DNA from 4 places in the Rhodoferax mekongensis genome. Region 1 is predicted to be linked to each of the others. Evidence: predicted binding sites of a transcription regulator. Region 1 holds the regulator's gene; each other region holds the start of a gene.
The links. Region 1 encodes sigma-54, which starts transcription at its own class of promoters, with help from an activator protein. Its sites were predicted from a motif close to TGGCANGNAANCTGCTTT; they were not measured.
Positions count from the first base shown of each region.

Region 2: RAN89_RS14915 (transglutaminase family protein) is a predicted target of sigma-54. The motif match lies at 781-798, and genes of this name have one in related genera.
Region 3: RAN89_RS03270 (ammonium transporter) is a predicted target of sigma-54. The motif match lies at 1,025-1,042, and genes of this name have one in related genera.
Region 4: RAN89_RS15770 (CmpA/NrtA family ABC transporter substrate-binding protein) is a predicted target of sigma-54. The motif match lies at 1,047-1,064, and genes of this name have one in related genera.

Region 1 is NZ_CP132507.1:193,409-195,608, reverse strand. It holds gene lptB (LPS export ABC transporter ATP-binding protein) at 1-113, shown strand, start outside; gene RAN89_RS00890 (RNA polymerase factor sigma-54) at 229-1,827, shown strand; gene RAN89_RS00885 (THUMP domain-containing class I SAM-dependent RNA methyltransferase) at 1,824-2,200, shown strand, end outside.
Region 2 is NZ_CP132507.1:3,131,732-3,133,931, forward strand. It holds gene RAN89_RS14910 (DNA internalization-related competence protein ComEC/Rec2) at 1-728, opposite strand, end outside; gene RAN89_RS14915 (transglutaminase family protein) at 886-2,200, shown strand, end outside.
Region 3 is NZ_CP132507.1:668,953-671,152, reverse strand. It holds gene metX (homoserine O-succinyltransferase MetX) at 1-843, opposite strand, end outside; gene RAN89_RS03270 (ammonium transporter) at 1,114-2,200, shown strand, end outside.
Region 4 is NZ_CP132507.1:3,315,076-3,317,275, reverse strand. It holds gene RAN89_RS15770 (CmpA/NrtA family ABC transporter substrate-binding protein) at 1-866, opposite strand, end outside; gene RAN89_RS15765 (ANTAR domain-containing response regulator) at 1,257-1,904, opposite strand; gene RAN89_RS15760 (GNAT family N-acetyltransferase) at 1,955-2,200, opposite strand, start outside.

The DNA.
Region 1 (2,200 bases):
ACCACGCCTACATCATCAGCGACGGGCACGTGCTGGCCGAAGGCACTCCGGCCGATATCGTGAACAACGCCGATGTCCGCCGTGTCTACCTCGGCGAAAACTTCAAGATGTGACCATGACCCCCACGCTCCACTGCTGTGCGGGTCGCTGCCCCCCAAGGGGGCAAATTTGCCTTGGGGCGGCCCTGCGGCAAATTGCCGCTCTCTCCGATGACAGGCTTGTTTTGACATGAAGCAAGGATTGTCTTTACGCGTCTCGCAGCATCTGGCGCTCACCCCGCAGCTGCAACAATCCATCCGCTTGCTGCAACTCTCCACGCTGGAGCTCAGCCAGGAGGTGGAGCAGATGCTGGACGAAAACCCCTTCCTGGAGCTCACCGAAGAGCGTGCTGAGCGGGAAGACTTTGGCCTGGATGCGGTGGATGCACCGGTGAGTGATGGAGACCGTCTATCCGAAGAGGCTGACTTTGCTCCTCATTCGATAGCTGACTACGCAAGCAGTACAAGCGCTAGCAGCTCGAATGAGGATGAGACGACTCCGCTGTCCGGCAGCGATGAACCCGACTGGGAGGGCGACGGCACCACTGAGATGACCCCCGACGACGGCGAATGGGGTGTGGATGCCAAAGCCAAAACCAACAACCTGGACGACGACGAGCAGAAGGATGCGACCGAACTGGCACGTTCGGGCGAGTCTTTGCAGTCCTTTCTGCACCGCCAAGCCGCCGCTTTGCGCTTGAGCGCCGAGGATGCGGCCGCACTGCGCTTCCTGATCGAGTCCCTCAACGACGACGGCTACCTGGAAGACCCGCTGGCCGAGCTAGCCCAGAGTCTGCACCCTGCCGACGAAGAGCAGCTCCACGAACTGGTGCACCACTTCACTGTGGCATTGGGCCTGCTTCACAGCCTGGAACCGGTCGGTGTCGGTGCGCGTGACTTGGGTGAATGTTTGCGCTTGCAACTGCGGGCATTGCTGACCACCGCGGATGAAGATGGCGAATTGGATCGCACTGAGGTACTGCAGGTGGCTTTGGCCATTTGCAAGCAACCCATGGAACTGCTGGCCCGTCGCGACATCAAGCGCCTCGTGCAAGCAGGTGTGGGTAGCGATGCTCTGGTGCGCGAGGCCATTGCACTCATAGCCCGTCTGGAGCCCAAGCCCGGCCGCCGCTTTATGGATGTGGAGCGCAATATCGTCGTGCCTGATGTGCTGGTGGTGCCCATCGGCAAGGTGGGCGGAATGCCCAAATTCCGGGTGCAACTGAATCCGGATGTGATGCCGCGCCTCAAGGTGCACGACATTTACGCCAATGTGCTGCGCAACCACAAAGCCAGCTCCAGCCACGCCGGTCTGCAGCAGCGCCTGCAGGAGGCGCGCTGGTTTATCAAGAACATCCAACAGCGCTTTGACACCATCCTGCGCGTGAGCACAGCGATTGTGGAGCGTCAAAAAAACTTCTTCACCCATGGCGAACTGGCCATGCGCCCGCTGGTGCTGCGCGAAATTGCAGACGAACTGGGCTTGCATGAATCCACCATCAGCCGGGTGACCACTGCCAAATACATGGCGACGCCCTTCGGCACGTTTGAGTTGAAGTACTTCTTCGGCTCCGGCCTGGGCACTGAGTCTGGCGGCAACGCCTCCAGCACGGCGGTGCGGGCGCTGATCAAGCAGTTCATCGCTTCCGAGAGCCCGAAAAAGCCCTTGAGCGACAACCAGATTTCCGACATGCTCAAAGAGCAGGGCATTGAATGCGCCCGGCGCACCGTGGCCAAATACCGCGAGGGCCTGAAGATTGCCCCCGCCTCACTCCGCAAAGCGCTATGAACCAATTGACTCTCTTTCTCCCCTGCGCCGCCGGCGTGGAGGAATATCTGGCGCCGGAGATTTTGCAGATCACCGGCTTACCACCCGGCTGCATCACCAAGCAGCGCGGGGGCGTGGCCGTGCGCACCGGGTTTGAGCATGCGATGCTGCTCAACCTGTACAGCCGCTTGGCCCAGCGGGTGTTGGTGCTGGTGTCGTACACCGAATACCGCAGCGAGCAGGACCTGTACCGCGCCGCCATGCAAGTGGCGTGGGAGCGCTGGTTCACTCCGCGCGAAAGTATCAAGGTGGAAGTCACTGCCCAGCACAGCCCGCTCACCTCGCTGAACTTTGCGGCGCTCAAAGTGAAGGACGCCGTGTGCGACCGCTTTCG
Region 2 (2,200 bases), 950 kb from region 1:
GCCACATGGGTGAGGATGCGCTCCCGCGTCCATTGGCGGGCCAGGGCGACGGGCGCCTGCCAGGTCTGCCCCAGCAACTGCGGCACCGGCGCGCTGGCAGTGGCGCGCACATAAGCGGTGGCCTGCACGCCCTGCTCCCACAAGTACAGCTCGTAGTCAAACCCATGGGGGTTGGCGCTGCCGTGTGGCGCTTTCAGGCGCAGTTGCAGGCGCCAGCGCTGGCCGGCCCGCACGTCCGCCGGCGGGCGCTGCAGCTCAGGAAGCTGGGCTTGTGCGTTGTAGGCACTGGTGTACCAGCCCACATCCAGCAAGGCCGGAAGGCGCACGGGCTGACCATCCAACGTGGCTTCTTCAGGGGCGAAGCGGAAGCGCACCCCCGCCTCGGTGGCCTGCGGCATGTCGGCCACCACCCCGGTCACCCACACATCGCGCCCTTCAAGCGCCGGGTTCAGGGCCTGGTTCACAAACACCACCGCCCGCAAACCGGTGAGGCCCCAGGCAAACGCAAGCCCGGCGATCAGCACCAGGCATTGCACCCGTGCACTTGCTATTCTTTTGGTAGCTACCCGCGCATAGAGAGCGGGCGCCAGCAGCACAAACACTGCATAAACCCACCACACCGCCAATGCGGCCTGCTGCAGCTGCAAAGCGATGCCGGCCAACAGGCCCGCACCGAGCGCGAGGCCGGTGCGGGACCCTCCAGCCAGTCGGGGTGCCGCTGCATACATGCCTTCATGCTAACGCCAGCCACATTGTGGTGTGAAGCACTCAGAAAGCCCATGGCGCGGACCTTGCTTGGAAAGCCTGTCAAACCCGATTGTTAGTATGGGGGCCGTGCGGCAACCGCTGCACAGCGTCCCCTGTGAGATCTACCGAGACCGGCCCATGTCCATTCACGCAGCGCTGAACCACGTTACCCATTACTCGTACGACCGTCTGGTCAACCTCGGTCCCCAAGTCATCCGCCTGCGCCCTGCCCCGCACTGCCGCAGCAAGATCATTTCTTACTCGCTCAAGGTCGAGCCCAGCACCCACTTCATCAATTGGCAACAGGACCCGTTTGCCAATTACCAGGCCCGCCTGGTGTTCCCCGAAAAAACCAAGGAGTTCAAAGTCACGGTCGACCTGGTGGTCGAAATGGCGGTGTACAACCCCTTTGACTTCTTCCTGGAACCCACAGCCGAGAACTTCCCATTCAAGTACGACAAGCTGCTGGCCCAAGAGTTGGCGCCCTACCTGGCTGCCGAACCACTGACCCCCACCTTCCAAAAATTCCTGGACGGCATAGACCGCAAGGAACGTCGCACCATCGACTTTCTGGTCTACATCAACCAGCTGGTGCACAAGGCCGTCAGCTACACCATCCGCATGGAGCCCGGTGTGCAAACGCCGGAAGAAACCCTGACCCTGGCCAGCGGCTCGTGCCGTGACTCCGGCTGGCTGCTGGTGCAACTGCTGCGCCATTGCGGGCTGGCAGCGCGCTTTGTGTCGGGCTATCTGATCCAGCTGGCACCGGACGTCAAATCCCTGGACGGCCCCAGCGGCACCGAAATCGACTTCACCGATCTGCACGCCTGGTGCGAGGTCTATCTGCCCGGCGCAGGCTGGATCGGGCTGGACGCGACCAGCGGCTTGCTGGCAGGCGAGGGCCACATCCCGCTGGCCTGCACCCCGCAGCCCAGCGGCGCAGCCCCGATCGAGGGCGGCGTGGACAAGTGCGAGGTGGAGTTCCAACATCACATGCAAGTCACCCGCATGTACGAGTCCCCCCGCGTCACCAAGCCTTACACGCCCGAGCAGTGGGCTGAGGTCATGACCCTGGGCGACGCGGTAGACGCCGAACTCGTGGCCGGCGATGTGCGCCTGACCATGGGTGGCGAGCCCACCTTTGTGGCGGTGAACGACCGTGATGCGCCCGAGTGGAACACCGACGCCCTGGGCCCCACCAAGCGGGGCTTCGCCACCGAGCTGGTGCACAAACTGCGCGACGAATACGGCCAAGGCGGCTTTCTGCACTTCGGCCAGGGCAAGTGGTACCCCGGCGAGCAGCTGCCGCGCTGGGCGCTCAACATCTACTGGCGTGCCGACAAACAAAAGGTGTGGAACAACCCCGCCCTGTTCACCGACGAGCGCAAGCCCACCCACTACACCGCAGAAGATGCGGGTTACTTCATCCGCACCCTGGCGGGCAAGCTGGGCC
Region 3 (2,200 bases), 480 kb from region 1:
ATACGTGTTGGCATCAAAGTACTCCGCAAACTTGTCGCCCTGGTAGCGCAGGTAGCTCTCGATCTGGAACTCCACGTCCTGCGTGCTGTACTTGTAGCCGTTGGCGCTGGCCAGCACGGCGTCTTTGAGCTCGCGGCCAAACTTCTCGTTCATCACGTCATCGCTCAGGTACGTGATGTGGCCGATCATGCGGGCGATGCGCAGGCCGCGCTTGGGGATGACGCCATGCTCGTAAAAATGACCGCCATGAAAGTCGGGGTCGGTCACGATGGCACGGCGCGCAACTTCATTGAACGCAATATTCTCAGCCGTGAGGTTGGGCGCACTGGCCACCACCACCGCATGGCGCATGCGCTCGGGGTATTGCAGCGTCCAGCTCAGGGCTTGCATTCCGCCCAAGCTGCCACCCAAGACCGCGGCCAAGGTCTCGATACCCAACGCGTCCAACAATTTCGCTTGGGCGTTCACCCAATCTTCGACGGTGACCACTGGAAAGTCCGCGCCATAGACCTTGCCCGTGTCGGGGTGGGTGTGCATGGGGCCGGTGGAGCCGAAACAGGAGCCGAGGTTGTTGACGCCGATGACGAAAAACTTGTCCGTATCCACAGACTTGCCCGGGCCGATCATGTTGTCCCACCAGCCCTCGGACTTGTCCTGACCCTCATAAACACCCGCTACATGGTGCGAAGCGTTCAGGGCATGGCAGACCAGCACGGCGTTGGACTTGTCGGCGTTGAGCGTGCCGTAGGTCTCGTAACTCAAGGAATAGCCATGGATGGACTCCCCGCTTTGCAGCAGCAAAGGGGTATCAAAGCGCATGGTTTGGGGCGTGGCAATCAGCATAAAAACAAAACCCGGCAGCGCTAAACGCGGGCCGGGTTGCAATGCCAGAAGGCGGGTCCGTGTTTAGCTGAATTTATTAAGCGCCCGCAAGCTGGAGCAAATTGGCGCTGTGGGTGGCGAGTATAGCAAGGGACGCCTTTTTCGGGGTCCATCGCATCACCATGCACCAGCTTGGAATGTCTGGCGTGGTTTTTGCTTTATTTTGGTGCGCAAAGCCATTTTTCGATGGTTTTGCACCAATCAAAAGCATTTAACGACCAAAGGACTCGTATGGAAGCACTAAAACAGGGCGCGGATGCCTTGTTCATTTTGTTGGGCGCAATCATGGTGCTGGCCATGCACGCCGGTTTTGCCTTTCTGGAACTCGGCACCGTGCGCCGCAAGAACCAGGTGAACGCGCTGGTCAAGATCCTGGTGGACTTCTCGGTGTCTACCGTGGTGTATTTCGTGGTCGGGTACGCCGTGGCCTACGGCACCACCTTCTTTGTCGGTGCCGAGCAACTGGCCGCCAAGAACGGCTACGAGCTGGTGAAGTTCTTCTTTCTGCTGACCTTTGCCGCTGCCATTCCCGCCATCATTTCGGGCGGCATTGCCGAGCGGGCCAAGTTCTGGCCGCAGCTCATTGCCACGGCCGTCATCGTCGGTGTGGTCTACCCCTTCTTTGAAGGCATTGTCTGGAACCAGCACTTCGGCGTGCAAGCCTGGATCAAGGCGCTCACCGGCGACGAGTTTCACGACTTTGCCGGTAGCGTGGTGGTGCACGCCGTGGGCGGTTGGATCGCTTTGGGTGCCGTGCTCTTGCTGGGTGCCCGCAGCAACCGTTACCGCAAAGATGGCGCGATGTCGGCGCACCCGCCCAGCAGCATTCCCTTCCTCGCCTTGGGCGCGTGGATTTTGATCGTGGGTTGGTTCGGCTTCAATGTGATGAGTGCTCAGCTGCTCGACAAAATGTCCGGCCTGGTGGCGGTGAACTCGCTCATGGCCATGGTGGGCGGCACGCTGGTGGCCCTGCTCATGGGCAAAAACGACCCCGGCTTTGTGCACAACGGCCCGCTGGCCGGTCTGGTGGCCGTATGCGCCGGTTCCGACCTCATGCACCCGCTGGGCGCATTGGTGGTGGGCGGGGTGGCCGGCGCCATTTTTGTGGTCATGTTCACCCTGACCCAGAACAAATGGAAGATTGACGACGTGCTGGGCGTGTGGCCGCTGCACGGCCTGTGCGGCACTTGGGGTGGCATTGCAGCAGGCATTTTCGGTAGCACTGCATTCGGCGGCTTGGGTGGCGTCAACTTCATGGCCCAGCTCATCGGCACTGCCATGGGCGTTGCATGGGCAGCCGCGGCGGGCTTTGTGGTTT
Region 4 (2,200 bases), 770 kb from region 1:
GCAATGGTTTCAGCCATCTTGTTCTTGTTGGACAAGCCGGCGTCAATCCACTTGCTGGCTTCCAGAATGGCGGCGGTCACCGCGCGGGCGGTGTTGGGGTACTTCTTCACAAAGTCACCGGTTGTGCCCAGCACCTTTTCAGGATGGTCTTTCCAGATGTCCTGGGTGGTAGTCGCCGTGATGCCGATGCCATCGATGATGGCGCGGTGGTTCCAGGGTTCGCCGACGCAGAAGCCATCCATGTTACCCACACGCATGTTGGCAACCATCTGGGGTGGGGGCACGGTGATGGCCTTGGCATCTTGCAGCGGGTTGATGCCGTTGGCCGCGAGCCAGTAGTACAGCCACATGGCGTGGGTGCCGGTGGGGAAGGTTTGCGCAAAGGTGTATTCACGCTTCTCGCTGGCCATCAACTTGGCCAGACCTGCACCGTCCACAGCGCCTTTCTCAGCCAGCTTTTTGGACAGGGTGATCGCCTGGCCGTTGTTGTTCAGGGTTGCCAGCACCGCCATGTCTTTCTTGGGGCCGCCGATGCCGAGGTGCACGCCATAGACCAGGCCGTAGAGTACATGGGCAAAGTCCAGCTCGCCGTTGACCAGCTTGTCACGCACGCCGGCCCAGCTGGCTTCCTTGGTGGGGATGATCTTGACGCCGTATTTCTGGTCGATACCCAGGACGGAGGCCATCACCACGCTGGCGCAGTCGGTCAGCGGGATGAAGCCGATTTTGACTTCTGTTTTCTCAGGAGCGTCGGAACCTGCGGCATACACCGCAGCGCGCAGCGCAGGGTCAATGCCGATGGCGCCCACGGCAGCGGTTTGCAGAACAGCGCGGCGGCTGAGTTTGGCTTTCAGAAGATCCGTCATGTCAGTAGCTCCAGAAGGTTTAAACACACAAAACAAAGGCAGAAAACAAAAAAGGCGTCCACACGGGGTTCGACGCGCTGTGCGCAATCGAACCCGTGGGGACGCCTTTGTCCTTTTGCATTCACCCAGCCCGCCGTTGGACGGGGCGTTTGCATGACCGTTGCCGGTCTTGTCAGGACTAATGCAATGTCTGTGCCAGGTGTTTTATGCCGCTTCGAACATGTGGGCTTCCATGGTGCGGGCCTGAATTGCTATGAAATACATAGCTGCTTGCGCAATAGACATCGGCGCTAGGGGTGTTTCTATCTATGAAGGCCGAAAGAAAGGTCGGGTGCGGGGTGCGCGTGCACTGCAATTGTGCAGCGCACCAAATCAGGTTGTGCTGTGGCGTCAGCCCAGTAAGTCCGCCACGTCCAGCATGCGCTGGGCGACTTCCACGATCTTCAGGTTCTTGTCCATCGCGGTTTTGCGCAGTTTGGCGTAAGCGGCCTCTTCGCTGAGCTGCTGCCGCTGCATCAGCAGGGTTTTGGCCCGGTCTATGACCTTGCGGTCTTTCAGGGCGGTGGAGAGTTCGTTCAGCTCATTGCGGGTGTCTGCCAGTTCGCGGCGCAGCGCCTGGTCCTGCTCAAAGCGGGCCATGGCCACATCCAGAATCGGCCGGATGCGCTCGGCTTGCAGGCCAGCCACGATGTAGGCCGACACACCCGCTGCCACGGCTTCGCGGGCGGTACGGGTGTCGTGATCATTGGTGAACATGACGATGGGGCGGCGCTCATCGCGGGTGGCCATCACCACGTGTTCCAGGGCATCCCGTGCGTCGCTCTCCGCGTCCACGATGATCATGTCAGGCTGCAACTGCGCGAGCCTTTCCGTCAAAAACACGTCAGCAGGCAGGGAGGCGATCAGGTTAAAGCCGCTTTCCAGCAGGCCTATGCGCAAGCTGCGCGAACGTTCGGCCTGGTCCAGCGCGTGGGTGTCCTCCGGGTCTTCGACGACCAGGTCAGAGGTGATCACAACAATACGCAGGGGCTCAGACATGGGAATTAATTGACGCAAGATTCACGCCAAAGATGGGCTGGGGTGCGGTGTCATGCTCGCCAATAGTGGTAGGTCCACGCCGTGGCGAAGCCGTTTTGGGCATAGAGCGCGCGGGCTCCTGCGTTCTCTGCCTCGACTTGCAAAAACGCGTCTTCGATACCTCTGCGCAATCCTTCCTGTGCCAATGCCGCGAGGATGGCGCTGGCCATGCCGCGTTGGCGTTGCGTCAGCACGGTGCGCATGCCGTGGATCCCCATCCAGCCGCGACTGAAACTGGCAGTGCCAGCGGCGCAGGC